4 regions of the Marinomonas primoryensis genome follow, and region 1 is predicted to be linked to each of the others. Evidence: predicted binding sites of a transcription regulator. Region 1 holds the regulator's gene; each other region holds the start of a gene.

Region 1 (4,623 bases):
GCGGTTCAGCGATGGACAGCTACTTGATGGATGAGCATCGCAAGCTTCATGTTTGCGGTAATAACCCATCTTGCTCAGGTTATGAAGTAGAGCAGGGCACATTTAAGATAAAAGGCTACGATGGGCCTTTGCTAGAATGTGATAAATGCTCTTCTGATATGCAGTTAAAAACAGGGCGCTTTGGTAAGTACTTCGGATGTACCAATGAAGAGTGTAAAAATACACGTAAATTATTGAAGAGTGGTGAGGCTGCGCCACCCAAAATGGACCCTGTTCCAATGCCGGATCTTGCTTGTCAAAAAGTTGAAGATCATTATATTTTACGTGATGGTGCGACAGGTTTGTTTTTGGCGGCGAGTCAGTTCCCTCGTAAACGAGAAACGCGCGCGCCCCTTGTAAAAGAATTGCTTCCCTATATGGATCAAATAGATCCCAAATACCATTTCTTTGCCAAAGCCCCTGTGGCGGATGGTGATGGTCTCCCAACTGTTATTCGCTATAGCCGTAAAACTAAGGAGCAATATGTGATGACAGAAGAGGACGGCAAGCCAACTGGCTGGAAAGCCTACTTCGTTGGTTCTAAATGGGTCATCGAGGAAGGTAAGAAGAAGAAATGAGTAGTGTAAGTTTTGCTAGCCTAACGAACCAAAAGATAGATACGGCAAGGCGCTTTATTAAACAAAGCCAAAACAGTGAAGAAAAGTGGTTGGGTGTAGGGTTGGAAAGCTCGGCTATTTTTCAGTTAAGAAGTGCGCTGAATGGTTTATTGAAAGAAGTTTCCTCTGCCTATTCATTATCTGGGTCGTTGGATGTCGCTAAATTATTAGCTGAAGCGGAAACGAAGCAAATGATGGTGCCCGTGTTAAGTGAGCTGAGTGGCTTGTTATCTCGCTCAGACTCTTGGTGCTCTCAGTTGCATCAAGCTTACTTGGTTCAGCTAGAGTGTTGTGCTGCTAGGTCTATTGTTGAAGATGATAATGTCATCGGACGTGGAAGTGACGCGGGCGCTTCGGTTGGCTTTTACTTGGCTAATTTAGTTGAGTTAGTATTACGTTTTAGAGAAGAGTCATCAGAGTATTGAATATGAAAGAGTCCTACCTAGAAATTGTTGAGCTGGATAACGGCGATATTGTGCTCAGACCGGCCAGTGAAGACGGAGAGGAAACAATGCCATTGGCAACCTTGCAGATATCGGATGACACAAGATCTTCTTTACAGGATCGTTATTTTGAACTGGCAAAATGCATGTTTCATGCGGGTATTGATTTTGTTTATTCGGAGGAGACTTATTTTGATGAAGAGTCCGGATATCTTGAAGATGAAGATTTACGACCGAAGATACTGCATTGAACTTTAGGAATATAGTTAAGGTAAAAGGCGAAGCGATGGCTTCGCCTTTTTGTTGAGCGCTAAATTCCTTGGCGGATAACGCCGACGGAAAGACCTTCAATAACAAACTCTTCGCTTTCTAGGTCGACGATAATGTCATTGAAGTCTTCATTTTCTGGAATGAGTCGAACAATGCTGCCATTTTGTTCAAATCGCTTTACCGTCACTTCGTCGCCTATTCGAGCAACGACGATTTGGCCATTTTGAACGGTGGTGGTTTTATGAACAGCTAAAAGATCGCCTTCCATAATGCCAATGTTTTTCATGCTTGTTCCAGAAACAGAGAGAAAATAGTCTGCTTTTGGAGAAAACATGCTTGCTGGTATGTTGACGTGAGAGGCAATGTTTTCCTGAGCAAGAATCGGATAACCTGCAGCGACCTTTCCTATAATAGGCAGTCCAAGGTCTTCTGGTTCGTCGTTCGACGCTTGATTAACTAAGCGAATCCCACGAGAGGCGCCCGAGAGCATTTCAATAGCCCCTTTTCTACACAAGGCTTTTAGATGTTCTTCGGCGGCATTGGGGGATTTAAACCCAAGTCGACGAGCTATTTCAGCTCTGGTTGGTGGAAAACCAGTTTCACTAATAAATTCGCGAATGGTTTCTAGTACGTCAGATTGTCTTTTGGTTAATTTAATCATAGGTTATCTGGTTGTTTATACAGTAACTGTTATTATATACAGTATTCTTAACTAATCTCAATGATATAAATGCTTTCAGATGAACTAAAAAAACAAATACAACTTGCTTACCGAGCCTCTTTAGAGGCGAAGTCCCATAAACCAAGGGCTGGCCAGCGGGAAATGATAGGCGCCATCGCACGAACTTTGGGTAATATAAAACAAGGTAGTGAGGGTGAGCGACTCGATGAAAAACATGTCGCGGTCATTGAGGCAGGCACAGGCACAGGCAAAACTTTGTCTTATTGCTTGGCTGCAATCCCTATTGCGAAAGCTCGAGGCCTTAAATTAATCATATCTACTGCCACGGTGGCGCTACAAGAGCAGATTCTTCATAAGGAGTTGCCAGATCTACTTGAGCATACTGAGTTGAGTTTTAAATACACACTGGCGAAAGGGCGAGGGCGCTATTTGTGTCTGAATAACCTTGAAGGCTTTTTAAGCTCAGAAGAACAGGCCATGGAAGACATGTTCGCTGGTCTTTTTGAGCAACACCTTAACTCGGATGATGTAAACACAGCTCTTTATCAAGAAATGGACACCGCCTTGGGAAAAGGTGAATGGGATGGCGATAAAGATAATTGGGCAGGAATTATTCGCGATCAAGATTGGCGTCGCTTAACCACCGATCACCAACAGTGTACAAATCGAAATTGTGCTAACTATTCTGCGTGTCCGTTTTTTAAAGCGAGAGCCGAGATTGAAGTAGCAGATGTTATAGTGGCGAACCATGATTTGGTGCTAGCCGACTTGTCTCTGGGTGGTGGTGCAATACTGACACCCCCAAAAGAAACTATTTATGTATTTGATGAGGGTCATCATCTTCCAGATAAAGCGATAGGTCACTTTCGGCATGAAGTGCGTTTGCAGCAAAGTATTGCTTGGCTTCGTCAGCTTGAGAAAAACTTGGTCAACTTGAAGCAGGAGTTGACAGATGATGTCAGCCTTACTGGGCAGTTGTTGCTAAAAGTTCCGCAGCAAATACAAAGTATTGTGAATTTCATCCAATACGCACAGCAGGGTCTAGCCCCTTATATTCAAGGGTTAGGCTTGGATCAAGAGAATAATCAGCATCGTTTTGAATTTGGTCTCGTTCCGGATGAACTTCGTCAGTTGGCGTACAGCCTGCAAACGTCTTATCAAAAGTTGTTTAAAAACATCGAAAGTATCCAAGACGAATGTAAAAAGACCAAACAAAATGAAGGCATGGGAGTGACATCGGAAACGGCAGAGACTTGGCAGCCTATATTGGGCGTCATTCTCGGGCGACTAGAGCAAAGTGTGGGCTTGTGGCGCTTATATTCTACAGTCGATGATCAAAATTATCCGCCTAATGCTCGTTGGCTGATTTTGTCTGGGCAGGGCATGGAGCAGGATATTGAATTGGGAGGGTCGCCTATTCTTGCGGCTAATACATTACGGCAGCAGTTATGGGATAAGTGTTTTGGTGCGGTCGTAACGTCAGCGACGCTAACGGCATTAAATCAATTTCATCGATTTAATATGCGTTCAGGCGTACCTCAAGAAAGCGAATATTTGCGTGTTATAAGTCCGTTTGATTTTCAAACGAATGGTTTGTTAGTGGTGCCTGATATGGAGCATGAGCCCAATCGTGTTGAACAACATACCGCTGAAATTATTGCTTATCTAGATGAGCATGTGAATATAGCAAAAGGCAGTTTGGTGCTTTTTTCTTCTCGTCGTCAGATGGAAGAGGTGGCTAAGTCGCTGTCTGCTGGACTACAGGAAATACTACTAATGCAGGGGGAGCAATCTAAGCGCGTTATTTTAGATTCGCATAGAGCGAGCATTGATAGCGGGAAGGGGAGTTTGTTGCTCGGGTTGGCGAGTTTCGCTGAGGGTGTGGATTTGCCTGGCGACTATTTAACATGTGTGTATATCGCGAAAATTCCTTTTTCTGTTCCTGATGACCCTGTCGAAGCAACATTGGCAGAGTGGATTCAAAAACGTGGCGGTAACCCCTTTATGGAAATAACCATCCCTGATGCTTCTTTGCGCTTGGTTCAAGCGACGGGGCGGCTACTAAGAAGCGAAACGGACAGTGGGGAAATTCATATTTTAGACAAACGCTTGCGAACAAAACGTTACGGCAAACAATTAATTAATAGTTTACCGCCTTATCGATATCAGTAGCTAAGCACAACAAACCGTAAGCAAGGGGTGATAAAAACTTACCAATTAGGTACACTCCTTGTAATAATTATTAACCTCTAAACAATATAGAAGCGTATAGATTCCAATATGGAAAACCAAATTCAAGAAGCACCATCAGAAACTACGACCAAACCAAAACGTACCCGTCGCACAAATAAGCGTCCTAAAAACAATGATGAGACATCAAGCAGCGTGCAAGTTGAAAATGAAGCGACACCTGTTGGTAATTCAAACGCTGGTATTTGGTCTATAGACGATTTTCAGGTTGATGTAGTAGAAGGCAAATTGCGCTTCCACGATTTGAACATCCCAGACCGCGTGATTAAGTCTATCGCTGAGATGGGATTTGAATACTGCAGTGAAATACAGGCAGAAACAC
Region 2 (4,623 bases), 1.6 Mb from region 1:
GTATTTTTCTCGATCAGCGCCGTCATCACGCCGCCCATAGTCTCGATACCTAAAGACAGTGGTGTAACGTCTAGAAGAAGAACGTCTTTTACATCACCAGAAAGCACCGCACCTTGAATAGAAGCACCAATTGCAACGGCTTCATCTGGGTTCACGTCTTTACGTGGTTCTTTACCAAAGAATTCAGTTACTTTCGCTTGAACCATTGGCATACGTGTTTGACCACCAACCAAGATAACATCATCGATGTCAGCCGCTGTCAGGTCGGCATCTTTCAATGCTTGACGACAAGGCTCAAGAGATTTCAATACAAGCTCTTCAACCAAAGACTCTAACTTAGAACGTGTCAATTTCACGTTCAAATGTTTAGGGCCAGACGCATCTGCTGTGATGTAAGGCAAGTTAACTTCTGTCTGAGAAGAAGAAGACAACTCAACTTTCGCTTTTTCGCCTGCTTCTTTTAAACGCTGTAGTGCCAATGGATCGTTATGTAGATCGATACCAGATGATTTTTTAAACTCAGCCGCTAAAAATTCGATAATACGCATATCGAAATCTTCACCACCTAAGAAAGTATCGCCATTAGTAGACAGTACTTCGAATTGCTTCTCGCCATCTACGTCAGCGATTTCGATGATAGAAATATCGAACGTACCACCACCAAGGTCATAAACCGCGATAGTAGAGTCGCCAGTGCTTTTATCTAGGCCGTAAGCCAAAGCCGCTGCCGTTGGTTCGTTGATAATACGTTTCACTTCTAGACCAGCGATTTTACCCGCGTCTTTTGTTGCTTGACGCTGAGAATCGTTGAAGTAGGCAGGTACTGTAATAACCGCCTCTGTTACTTTTTCGCCTAGGAAGTCTTCCGCTGTTTTCTTCATTTTCTTAAGAACTTCAGCAGAAATTTGTGGTGGCGCTCTTTTCTCGCCTTTCACTTCTACCCATGCATCACCGTTATCCGCAGCTACGATTTTGTAAGGCACCATAGAGATGTCTTTTTGAACAACATCGTCTTTAAACTTACGACCAATCAAACGCTTAACAGCAAACACAGTGTTTGTTGGGTTTGTTACCGCTTGACGCTTAGCAGATTGACCGACTAACACTTCACCGTCTTCTGCATAAGCAACGATGGACGGTGTGGTGCGATCGCCTTCAGCATTTTCAATTACGCGTGCTTTCTCGCCATCTAATACGGCAACACAAGAGTTCGTTGTACCTAAATCAATACCAATGATTCTACCCATGGTTTGTCTCTCCAATAAATTCGTTTATTACAATGATGATTCTGTATTTGGGTCCGCTTTTTTATATTTCAAGCGCTTAGTGTCAAAAAAATGACAGGCAATTTAAGCCGCGCTTGAAACCACAACCATTGCTGGACGCAATAGACGGCCATGAAGCGTATAACCTTTTTGCACAACATCCATTACCGTGTTTGGCTCTAACTCAGGATTTGGCATCATGGTGATCGCTTGATGCAATGCTGGGTCGAAAGGTTCGCCATGTGGATCAACCACGGCCACCTCAAAACGCGCTAAGGTTTCAAGCAAATCTTTTAGCGTAAGCTCAACACCTTCACGAACAGGGTCTGATTCACCTGTTTCAGGGGCCGATGTCAGCGCTCGCTCAAGATTATCCGCAACACCTACAATTGCTTTCGCAAATTTTTCGACGCCAAATTTATGCGCCTTTTCAACATCTTGCTCCGCACGACGGCGCACATTTTGCGCATCGGCATGAGCTCGAAGTGCCGCTTCTTTATACTGAGCGACTTCTTCTAATGCTTTTGCAAGCTCATCATTTTCAGTAACTTCCTCTAAAAGCTCTACTTCAGGCTCCAAAAGTTCTTCTACTGTTTCGTTTTGCGTTTCGCTTTTCAAAACTTGCTCCGCGTCTAGATTAGGATTTTTTTGCTGCTCACTCATTCTTTAACTCCAAATAACAGAAACAATTCTTTCTCTGTGCTGGTTATATGGGGACAGCTTTTTACCTTTCAATACTAAAACCGCATTAATTTCATGGGAATTAAATTTGCGAACTAGACTTGTCAAAAAACAACCAACTACTGTATAAATAACCATATAAAATATTTTCTATTTCGGAGCACTCTATGCTGACCAGTATCGCTATCTCCAACTTCGCCATTGTTGAATCCCTAGAGCTGGAATTCAAAAAAGGCATGACCGTGATTTCAGGTGAAACGGGCGCCGGTAAGTCCATTATGGTGGACGCCTTGTCTTTATGCTTAGGCGATCGTACTGACGCCGCGGTTGTAAGGCATGGTGAAAAAAGAGCTGACATCAGCGCCAGCTTCGATATACAGCAATACCCTCATGTTCATAAATGGCTTGAGGAAAGAGACCTAGAACATGACCAACATTGCATACTACGTCGCGTCATCAGCAAGGAAGGCCGTTCGAAAGCGTATATAAATGGTCGCCCTTGTACCTTAAGCGATTTAAAAGAAGTGGGCAGTCAACTTGTTGATATTCATGGACAACACGAACATCAGTCTTTATTAAAAAAGAATGCACAAAGGCAACAACTTGATGCCTATGGCCAGTTGACTGACTTAAGTAAAAAAGTAAACCAGCAATACACTGTCTGGCGACAGCTAAAAGAAGAGCTGTCTGCTCAACAAAATCGTTCATCTGAACAAAATGCTAAAATTCAACTCCTCGCCTATCAAGCTCAAGAATTCCAGCAACTCGATCTGCAAAAAGGTGAGATTGAAGCACTGGAAAACGAACAAGCCTTTTTATCCAACATTGCTGATTCGCAATTTAAAGCCTATCAAGCCAGTGGCATTTTGATTGACAGCGACGAAGGCAACGTTTGCTCTTTATTACATCAAGCCATTAATAGCGCTAACCAAATCAACCCTACCACCAAAGAGCTCGAAAGCGCGCTCGAAATGATGAACACCGCGCTTATTCAAGCCCAAGAAGCCGCAGATAGTTTACATCATTACCAAGATACGCTGGAGCAAAACCCAGAACGCCTTACCGAGGTAGAGCAGCGCTTATCCGATATTTATGAAACGGCTCGAAAACATAGGACACTCCCAGAAACACTTTTAATATTGCGAGAAAGTGTCGAAACAGAACTGAATAGCCTACAAGGCAGTGAAGAAAGCTTAGAGTCACTAAAAGAAAAAGAAGAACAAGCCTACGAAAACCTAACTGCACTTGCCACAACATTGACCGAGAAGCGCATCACAGCGAAAGACGACCTCGCTCAAAAAGTGGAAGAACAAGTTCATGGCTTAGGTATGCCCCATGCCCGTTTCTTTATTCAGTGCCAACCACTTAATCAAGTGACGGCTAACGGCTTTGAAGACATCGAATACATGATCGCCTCCAACCCAGGGCAGCCAGCTCAACCACTACGCAAAGTGGCATCAGGCGGTGAGTTGTCACGAATCAGCTTAGGTATCCAAGTGGTCACCGCGCACACATCGATTATTCCGACCTTGGTATTTGACGAAGTAGACGTTGGTATCAGTGGCGGTATCGCCGAAGTGGTCGGCCGCATGCTTCGCTCTGTTGGCAAACGCGGACAAGTTTTCTGTGTTACTCATTTAGCTCAAGTCGCTGCGCAAGGCAATCAACACCTACGCGTCAGTAAATTAGTTGCGGATGAAGCAACATCTTCACAAGTGGCATTGTTAAAGGACCAAGAACGCACTCACGAAATTGCACGCCTATTAGGTGGACTAGAACTTACAGAGCAAACCTTAGCGCACGCTCGTGAAATGCTTGGGAATGTTCAGTTACAGTAACAAGAAATTCAAAAAAGGGCTTAAACTCTGCAGTTTAAGCCCTTCACACTCACTATAACGTAAGAGAGTGTTTATTTTTTCTTTGGACGCACATACATAATCAGACTGTGATCTTCAATATCGAAGCCATGCGCTTCAGCAATTTCATGCTGACGTTGCTCAATAATAGGATCAACGAACTCAATCACTTTACCAGTCTCTAAACAAATCATGTGATCGTGATGATCGCCTTTCGCCAATTCAAAAACAGCAGTGCCTGCTTCAAAGTGATGGCGCTGAACCAAATCAGCCGTTTCGAATTGAGTTAAAACACGATAGACCGTTGCTAGGCCTACGTCTTCACCTTGATCGAGCAGGGTACGATAGACATCATCCGCGCTCATATGGCGGTCACCTGCAGTCTCAAGAATTTGTAAAATTTTCACTCGTGGCAAAGTTACCTTGAGTCCCGCTTTCTTTAGCTCTTGATTTTCGCTAGTCATGAGTCATTCTCTATTCGATCTTATTGATAATTACTTTATCATTAGCATACCAGAGTAAGGATAATACAAATGAAAAAATCAGTTTTTATACTATGCGCGGCACTTTCACTTGGCGCATGCAGTTTATTCCCACCACCTTACAAGGTTCCGGTAACACAAGGAAACCTTATAACGAAGGAACAGTTATCACAGTTACAAGTTGGCATGTCGGAATCTCAGGTAACTTACCTATTGGGGAACCCAATGTTAAAAGATACCTTTAAACCAGACGAGTGGCATTATTTATACACAACTCGATATGCAGCGCCAGACACCAAAAAAAGTGATGTTAACGACCTAGTACTAATTTTCAGCAAT
Region 3 (4,623 bases), 1.4 Mb from region 1:
CTAGTGCGTTGGCGTACGTGGCTTGGGCGTATGTTTTGTCGCGCGCTGAGGTCAGTAAAATATCCATTGTATTGTATTTGATTCCGCCAACGGCGATTCTCATGGCGTCATTTATTTTGGGAGAACGTCCTTCCCTATGGGTTGTGTTAGGCGGTGGCGTTGTTGTATTGAGTGTATTGTCTATGAGTCTGGAAAGCCTGTTTCGCCGTCGCAAGTGCGATGGCGAAACAGGTTAATCGTTATTTATAGCCTTGTGCTTGTAGGGCAAATAAATGTGCGTACTGCCCCTGTTGAGCAAGCAAGGTGTCATGAGTGCCTCGTTCTTTTACTTCGCCATGCTCCATGACGATGATTTCATGAGCGAGCCGAACGGTTGAAAAACGGTGAGAAATCAGAATCGCCATTTTTGTCTTAGTGTGTTCTTGAAAATGCTGAAAAATATTAGCCTCAGCTTTAGCGTCCATCGCGGCGGTTGGTTCATCTAATACTAAAATATCGGCGTCTTCTCGCATGAAGGCGCGAGCCAAGGCGATTTTTTGCCACTGACCACCTGATAATTCTTGTCCACCTTTAAACCATCGGCCAAGCTGAGTGTGGTAGCCATTGTCGAGTTCTTCAATAAAGTCAGTGGCTTTGCCTAACTCGGCGGCTTTCTGCCAACCAGTTTGGTCATTGAAGCGGTCGTTGTCGCCAGCCCCTATATTCTCTCCGACGATAAATTGATAGCGTACAAAATCTTGAAAAATCACCCCAACACGCTTAAGAAGCGCGGTTTCATCCCATTCGAGTAAATCCAACCCATCTAATAAAATGCGTCCTTGTGTTGGATTGTAAAGGCGTGTGAGTAATTTTATTAAGGTGGTTTTACCAGAACCATTTTCCCCCACAATAGCGAGACTGTGACCGGGACGAATATGCAGCGTGACATTTGATAGCGCGGATTTTTCACTGCCTGGATACTGAAACGACACATCTTCAAAGCGAATACCATCGTTTGGTTTTGGGCCAATTAATAAACCACGGGTGGACGATGGCGTTTCCTGTTCTAGATACTCATATAAGTTCGACAAATAAAGGTTGTCTTCATACATGCCGCTGATCGCTGTCAATGAGGCTGAAACAGAGCTTTGGCCTTGCTTGAATAAGAGTAAATACATGGTCATTTGACCTAATGTGATCGCACCAATAATAGTGTCGCTGACAATCCAGCCGTAGGCACCATAAAATACCAGTGTGCTGATGACACCAAGAGCAAAGCCCCAGGTTTCTCTTCGAAGAATAAGGCGCTTACTTTCTTTAAACAGTTTGAGGAAAATTTCAGAGTAGCGCTGTAAAAAACGCTCTCCCAGCTGATAAAGGCGAACTTCTTTTATGTTGTCTTCCCGAGCCAGTAACGTTTCTAAATAGTTTTGCTGTCGGACTTCGGGCGAGCGCCAGCGGAACATCAAAAAAGCATCGCCAGAAAACTTTGCTTCGGCGATAAAAGAGGGCAGCGCGCCACAGATTAGCAAAGCTAATGCCCATGGCGAAAAATGCCAGAGTAAAACCGCAAAACTTGATAAAGAAATGGCATTTTGAAGTAACGAAAAAGTTTTATTGACCAAGGCGAGCGGCCGGCTTGATGCTTCGCGTCGAGCGCGGACAAGCTTGTCGTAAAACTCAGAGTCTTCAAAATGAGACAGGGTTAGGCTTTGGGCTTTTTCTAAGATCATCAAGTTAACTTTTTGACCTAATAAACCTTGTAGAATGGCTTGCTGCGCCGTTAATGCTCGCTGTGCCGCGGCAATGATAAGAACCAATATCCCTTCTAGCACCACATAGTTAAGTGCTGTTTCATAGTGCAATACTTGGTCTTGCTTGTAGCTTTCCATGGCCGCTAATACAGCGTCCACAATCAACTGTCCGACGTAGGCCATCGCGGCAGGTAGTACGCCTGCAATCAAGGTGGCGAGTGTGAGCCCAATGGTAAGAGAGGGAGACGTCTGCCACACCAAATTGATCGCCCGACGGCTATAGCGAAAGACGCCGAGCATGTTTTTATCGACAGTGTTTTTAGGCGAGTCGGTAGGCTTCATTAAAAGTCCTGATTAAAAAAAGGGTGAGGAAGTACGATGTAAAGTATACGTGAGAGCGCGCGTTGGAGAGAATTTTTTTGGAGCGTCAGGATTTAGATCGAGAAATAAAAGCCCTTGATGCAAAGGCTCTGAGTATTAATTGTGCTTATGACGACGGCGATCATTAGAAATGGCTGGCAGCGGTATTTGATGCCGCATTATGCGGCATCACTTTCAACGAAGTCGCTTACCTCTTCATCATCAAATACGACGGTGTTTTCATCTTCGTCGTAAACCGCTTCTTCATCCGGTTCTATAACCAGATCTTCTAGGGCTTTTTTAGACGGTGATTCGGTCAGGTCAAGCTGAGCATTTGTTGCTTTACTGTTGGTTTTTTTAGACTTTTGGGGGGCTTTCTTTTTGGTACCTAAAACGTCTAAGAGCGATTCTTTGTTCTCCGCTAGGTACATGGAGAGTGCTTCCTTTTGACTATGGTCACCGGCTAGATTGCTTTGATCCAATATTTCATACAGCGCTTCGGCCGTATCCAACAATTTATCGTACGCATCGGCTTCCGTTTTTGAAGTAAACGTCATTTTTTCGATTCCATCGCGTTCTACAACATATTTGATAATTACAGGCATGATCCACCTCGTGAAATAATATACTGTATAAATATACAGTGTTATTTTCCCTCTTGTCTAGTGCTTTTATTTGTTGATCTGAGTAATGATTGTTAAAGTGGCGCTCTTGATGAAGGAAACGGTTTTTATGCAACTCGATTTATCCCAATTAGATTTTTCTATCATTACAGACCATGTTGAAATTGCGTTAACCATTTCTTGGGCTTTACTGTTTTATATTGTGCGTCGTTACACGAAACGTATGATTCGTGTGAATCAGAATATTGAACACGATAAAAAGCGTCAGAGAATCAATACGGTCGATAACATATTTAACCTTTTTTTAGTTGTTGGCTTTATTCTAATTTGGTCATCTGAATTACAAAATATCGCGATTTCGATCGCTGCCTTTATGGTGGCGTTGGTCATCGCAACAAAAGAATTTATCGCCTGTATCGTTGGTGCATTTTATCGCGCGAGCACACGGCCTTATCAGGTTGGAGATTGGATCCGTATTGCTAATTATGAAGGCGAAGTCACGGACAGTGATTGGCTTTCAACGACGTTGTTTGAAGTGGATTTAAAAGGCGGGAGCTACACTTACACAGGGCGTACTACAGTAGTGCCGAACAGTGTTTTATTGGTTCATACGGTGCAAAACTTGAACTATATGCGTCGTTATGTGACGCATACCTTTTCTGTTTGTCGCAATACCGATGACGTAAACCTGTTTGCTATTAAAGAGCAGATACTCGAGAGAATTCGAGAATACAGCGAACATTTTCATGAGGTAGCGACCCGTTATAACAGCTTAATCGAGAAGCGATTGGACATTAAGATTTCCGGCCCAGAGCCGCGAGTACGCATCACTACGACCCCAGAGGGCTTTAACGTTTTTACGGTTTCTTTGTTTTGTCCCACTGAAGAAGCCGTCGATATTGAGCAAAAAGTAACAGAAGATTTTATGCGATTTTGGTTTGAAATGCGCAGCATGGCTGTCGATGTGACTGGGAGAGAATAATGAGATTAGACCATATAGTTAGCGTCGGTGTTCTGGTCGTTGCATCGTTACTATTAACTGGATGTAATAGTTTCCGTGTTGGTGAAGCAGAAGTGAATCAAGAAGTAGCGAAGCAGCTCGCTCAGCCTCAAAAAAACCATATAAAGCTAACGTTAGACAATAATACACTCAATCTTGATTTGCTCATCGACTCTGCCGATGTGGATTTTACCGAACGCGACGGTGGCTTAGTATTGGTGGATTTGATCAGCAATATGACGGGGACATTGACGGCTTTTGGTCAGACCTTTTCGTTAACCACAAAAGTAAGTCCTTCGTTTGAATCGGGTGTGCGAATTGAAGAAGATCGATTGTATTTAGTGGCGCCAAAAATCACTAAAATTAATGTAGAAGGCTCAAGCTTTAATGACAAAGTGCTGCGTTCAACGCTGGGCTCTTTGCATGGTGATTTCGAAAAAGCACTCGTTGAGTATTTTGATGAGCACCCCGTTTATGTGTTAAATCACTCTCCTTTCGAAAAAACCGCTGCGGCGTTAGTAAAGAACATTATTATTAAAGAAGATTCATTAGAGCTGTCTATTTTTTAGTGAAAGAGACTGAATAAGGGTCTAGGTAAGTTTCTTCACAGCCTTTATAATGCCGCCATAAAATGAGCAGTCACGCTTAATTATTGAATTTAAATGAGGAAACAGCATGTCGATTGCAGACAACCAAGTCGTCCAATTTCATTATACTTTGCGTCACGGCGAAGAGCTTATCGAAACGTCTGCGGGCAAAGATCCTGCGACCTACCTTCATGGTCACGGTAATGTCATTCCAGGTTTAGAAAAAGCCATGGAAGGAAAAGCAGTGGGTGATGAGTTTGAAGTGACGGTAGCGTGTGCTGACGCTTACGGTGAACGCCATGAAGATCGCACGCAGCAAA
Region 4 (4,623 bases), 370 kb from region 1:
TTAGGCGGTCATTTGGCGTATCGAGCGGCTTTGAACCCTTGTATCCAATCGGCTTTTTGCCTGTATGCAACTGACATTCACTCCAACACCATCCCTTGCGAAGAAGATAACGACTCCTTCACTCGTACCAAGGACATTCAAGGAGAATTGGTCATGGTGTGGGGTAAGCAAGACCCGCATGTTTCAACACAAGGTCGACAAAAGGTATATCAACAATTGATCGATACGGATCGCTTATTTACGTGGCATGAGTTTAACGGTCAACATGCGTTCATGCGAGACGAAGGCGATCGTTACGACCCAGCCCTCGCTTTAGAATGCTATAACAAGGCGGTTGCCCTGTTTCATAGCACGCTACACAAAGCCTGATTCGGTAAAACTTACATCAATGTGTGAAGCGAGCTTATGACTCGCCTCGCCACATTGGTGTTAACGCGCATTCGCCCAACTCACCAGAGATCCACATTTCGCTGTCTTGAATCGTGACATTTAGCTGCATAGAGCGCGTACAAATTTTCGCCAAAGCTTGTACTTGTACTTCTGAAAACTGCAACACTCGCATGTTATCAAAACGGCTATTTTTGCCTTTATTTTGTTCCCACCAAATATCTGATTTGTCATTATAGTTCACGACCACTACTTGTTGAGCACGCCCACAGGCTTTTCGTAAACGCTTTTCATCTGGCTGACCTAGTTCCACCCACAGTAAAATTTCATCGGAATAATTCTTCTGCCAAAGATCTGGCTCATCTTCTGTGCTAATTCCCTTAGAAAAACCTAACTGTTCACCGCCTTCTTTTTCATCTGCTAACAAAGCAAACGCCGCCAAGCGAACCATCATTCGCTCTTCGGTTTCAGAAGGGTGTAATGCCAAGGTTAAATCATAACTTTGGTAATGGTTTCGGTCCATATCAGACACTTGAACCGATGCTTTATAAACTGTTGCTTTTGTCGCCATGGGGGGTCTACTACACTGATTAAATACAAAAAAAGGACAATAAAAATCGCGATGAATTGTACAGCAAAAAGCAGCAGCAATATCATCACCAGCCAATTGTTTTTATGACAAAAAGAGGCCAGCAAAAAAAACAAAATAAAAAAACATTATTTCGATATAAGCAATTGACATAAGGCATGAAAAAAGGCTCAATCGAGGAGCTCAAAGAGCAAAAATTACACAATTGAATACCACACAAAGATGAAGGAGAAGACAGATGACTAAACAAACACTGAATCATTATGCTTCTTCGATGGCGACTTGCTATTCACGAATTCGCTCAACTTTGTCCACGCGTTCAATGCCTGTGTAATTCACTATTGACCGCGGAATTTACGCGGTCACTTCTATAAAAAAGCCTCGTAAGTTCCGCCAATAACACTAATTTGGAGAACATTTATGAGTATCATTGCCCTATTCAACGCAGCCAAAGACTACTTCGAAACTCGCCGCACCAACCAAGTTTTTCGTCAACTTGACGACCACTACTTAAAAGACATTGGTTTCTATCGTGACAACGGGCACATTCGTCCATTAGCGGGTAACAAAGACATCGAAAAGACAGTAATAGGAAAGTCTCAAATTCCGCCGGGAGAGCAACCGAGCGACGGATAATTCGATCGTCACCATAGAAGGCTCTAAAGTGACGGTAAAACACTAGGCTGGATGGCCAATACGCCTTTCACTACCATGTAGTGAAAGGCGTTTTTATTACAATAGATAAATGTTAACCACGATCTAACTGACGAACCACACTGGTCACAACGCCAAATATTTCTAAGCTCGACGTTTCTGATGTGACAACAGGAGCAGCGCTTGCCGCATAGGCTTTGTTTTTAGGTCGAAGCAGTACATCAGGTTTTAACTCCAATATCATGACCGACATCTTGCCATGCTCATAGGCAATAACAATATCCCCATGGCGAGCCGTTAATGAACGATCCGCTACTAACACGTCACCCGTTTGAATATCGACTTTGGCAATCGATTCACCTTGAGCTCGTACAAAAAAGGTCGACGTCGGGTTTTGAATACATAAGGTATTAAGGTCCAAAGATTTATCTTTAGACGGCTGACTCTTCGGAGAAAGCTTAGCTGACTCCGAGTAAAGAGGAATTCGGATACTGTTTGCCGCAATGAAAGCAGCAGACTCTGAAGAACCAAGATACGAAACGCGCATAAAAAAACACTCAAACTGTATATCTGTACAGTATGATTTAAACACCGCGAATAACCTAGTAAATTTTAATAAACAAACACAATTAAACGACGATTGAACAGATTAGAAACACCATCATAATGATTCTGTTTAATTAACACTCAAGATATCCTTTCATGATCTTGCAGAAGCTCACTTTCAGTTACTTCCCCCTTAGTTACTAACGAGGCTCGCCGTATATATTTGGCAGGGCAACGCTTATGGACATGTAACCAGTTCCAAACATGAGCTTGTTTCACACCTAACATTCGAGCAAGTGCCGTTTGACTTCCTACAACTACGACTACTTTTGCAATGGCTGACATATAACCTCCTTAACAACCTTTACTGTATATGATAACAGTTTTTATTGTTTGTCAAATACAGATAAAGTTGTAATCATTAGGAAATGACTATCGCTGAACGTGTTAAGAAAAAAAGAACAGAACTAGGACTAACTCAAGCAGAGTTAGCAAAACGTGTTGGCATTACACAGCAATCGCTGCAAAAAATCGAGGACGGCAGAACACAAAATCCTCGAAAATTAATAAGCCTATCTAAAGAGATTGGCTGTGACCCTGAGTGGTTATTACTTGGAACGGCGTGCGAAGTTAGAGAAAATCTGTCCAGTTATAACAATGGCACCCCTTCCCAGCAGTCACTATTAGATAATCAGCGACCTATTATTACCGCTTTGCAAGCAGCGGCATGGCCAGCACACAAAAATCTAAGCAATCATTCGGAATGGTTAGATTCACCTATTGAGACATCTAGAAATGCATTTTGGCTAACAGTAGTTGGCGACAGCATGACGTCGGTTTCCGGCATTAGTATTCCAGAAGGATACCTTATCCTTGTTGAACCAAATCAAAACGCCAAAAATGGTGATTTGATTGTTGCCAATACCGAAGGCAACAACGAAGTTACCTTTAAAAAGCTCGTCATAGACGCAGGTCAAATCTACTTAAAACCATTAAATCCCAATTACCGACCGATTGAAGTATCTAAAAAAGTCAATATTATTGGCGTTGTCAAACAAGCAAGAGCCCTCTTTTAAGCCACCCAGCAAGCACAAAACTCCTAGCAAGCCCTAGCTAATTAAGAAATCTTAAACTGTAAATTGTTGACAAACTAACAACATAAACTGTATTTTTAATATCGCCTACAACCAATAAAGGAATGGAATCATGCTCGTAGTCACTCGACGCCCCGGCGAGAAAATCATTATCGGAGACGATACGGAAATCATGGTGATCAGTGTACAAGGCCCTCAAGTTCGCATTGGCATTAAAGCACCAAAAGATGTGAGCGTTCATCGAGAAGAAATTTATAACCGAATTCAATCCTCCCAGGCACAAAAAACGGATCCATCTAATCAAAAAACAAACACTGCGAGCTCGTCGCTGTAAAATGGGTCTATACCACCTAGTAAGTTCTGGGAAGCCCCTCGGTCTGATTGACTTGCGCTTAAATGCAATTAGTAAAAACGACTTGTAACACGGTTACGTCCTGCGTTTTTTGACTCGTACATAGCAAGGTCGGCGCGCTTGAATGCATCTCCTTCCTCCATTGTATGATTCCAATTAGAAACACCAAGCGAAATAGTAATGGGTCTAGCAATTTGCGGTATCACTTCTTGCGCCACAAGCACGCGTATTTCTTCGGCTAAGTCTATCGCGTGCTGTGGTTTTTTACCTGGCAGTATTACTATAAACTCCTCCCCACCTGAACGGATTAAAATCCCCTCATCATTTATTTTTTGACTGACTATTCTGGTAAGAGCTTTAAGCACGTCATCGCCAACATCATGGCCAAACTCATCATTTACGTATTTAAAATGGTCAATATCAAAGAAAATCACACTAAAGGGCGTCAACTGCGCAACCAAATCTGCAACAAGCTCATCCATTGCACGACGGTTCATCAAACCAGTTAAAGCGTCTTTTTTTCGATCTTCATCAAACCTAGACACTTTATCATTCAAAAAATCGATTTCCTTCCGAATGACTTTTTTAAGTAAATACGCTTCATAAAACCAAGCTTTTATTTTGATCGTTCTATCTCGATTTGTTGTACTTTGAGCTAATTGACGAAGGGGCCTAGCAATAAAATAAGCCGAGCCGACAATAAAGGTAAGGATAAGAATTTGCATAGGGATAGCCTGCTTCATCACTAACCATAGCTGTCTATCTAGCTCCTTCAAGACTGTGGCTCGTGGACTTTGAGCAACAATCCCCCAACCTGACTCTTTAACATACGCGTAGCCAGTGACCATAGGAACGCCTTTTGAATTAACAACTTCCAACGAGCCACTTTGACCTTTTGTAACGCGATTTATAACCTCGTTATTGGTTACCTTTTCCCCTATTCGGTTTTTCAATGGATGGTAAATGAGGTCTTTCTGTGGTGATACAACGTAGACATAAGA

What was found. Region 1 encodes LexA, which represses DNA repair genes until DNA is damaged. Its sites were predicted from a motif close to TACTGTNTANNTANACAGTA; they were not measured.
Region 2: the regulator LexA is predicted to act here: its motif matches at 2,067-2,086, upstream of recN (DNA repair protein RecN).
Region 3: the regulator LexA is predicted to act here: its motif matches at 2,720-2,739, upstream of MP3633_RS19090 (YebG family protein).
Region 4: the regulator LexA is predicted to act here: its motif matches at 2,191-2,210, upstream of MP3633_RS11070 (S24 family peptidase).

The regions. Positions count from the first base shown of each region.
Region 1 covers NZ_CP054301.1:2,012,674-2,017,296, forward strand. The annotation lists gene topA (type I DNA topoisomerase) at 1-617, shown strand, start outside; gene MP3633_RS09230 (DUF6586 family protein) at 614-1,081, shown strand; gene MP3633_RS09235 (hypothetical protein) at 1,084-1,350, shown strand; gene lexA (transcriptional repressor LexA) at 1,410-2,030, opposite strand; gene dinG (ATP-dependent DNA helicase DinG) at 2,100-4,223, shown strand; gene MP3633_RS09250 (DEAD/DEAH box helicase) at 4,332-4,623, shown strand, end outside.
Region 2 covers NZ_CP054301.1:452,100-456,722, reverse strand. The annotation lists gene dnaK (molecular chaperone DnaK) at 1-1,247, opposite strand, end outside; gene grpE (nucleotide exchange factor GrpE) at 1,350-1,928, opposite strand; gene recN (DNA repair protein RecN) at 2,114-3,784, shown strand; gene fur (ferric iron uptake transcriptional regulator) at 3,856-4,266, opposite strand; gene MP3633_RS02040 (outer membrane protein assembly factor BamE) at 4,336-4,623, shown strand, end outside.
Region 3 covers NZ_CP054301.1:589,381-594,003, forward strand. The annotation lists gene MP3633_RS02685 (DMT family transporter) at 1-236, shown strand, start outside; gene MP3633_RS02690 (ABC transporter ATP-binding protein) at 240-2,075, opposite strand; gene MP3633_RS19090 (YebG family protein) at 2,273-2,698, opposite strand; gene MP3633_RS02700 (mechanosensitive ion channel family protein) at 2,808-3,698, shown strand; gene MP3633_RS02705 (DUF1439 domain-containing protein) at 3,698-4,285, shown strand; gene MP3633_RS02710 (FKBP-type peptidyl-prolyl cis-trans isomerase) at 4,392-4,623, shown strand, end outside.
Region 4 covers NZ_CP054301.1:2,387,564-2,392,186, forward strand. The annotation lists gene MP3633_RS11055 (dienelactone hydrolase family protein) at 1-369, shown strand, start outside; gene MP3633_RS11060 (YaeQ family protein) at 404-958, opposite strand; gene MP3633_RS11065 (DUF1127 domain-containing protein) at 1,397-1,612, shown strand; gene MP3633_RS11070 (S24 family peptidase) at 1,725-2,177, opposite strand; gene MP3633_RS11075 (YdaS family helix-turn-helix protein) at 2,318-2,521, opposite strand; gene MP3633_RS11080 (LexA family protein) at 2,605-3,252, shown strand; gene csrA (carbon storage regulator CsrA) at 3,383-3,604, shown strand; gene MP3633_RS11090 (sensor domain-containing diguanylate cyclase) at 3,673-4,623, opposite strand, start outside.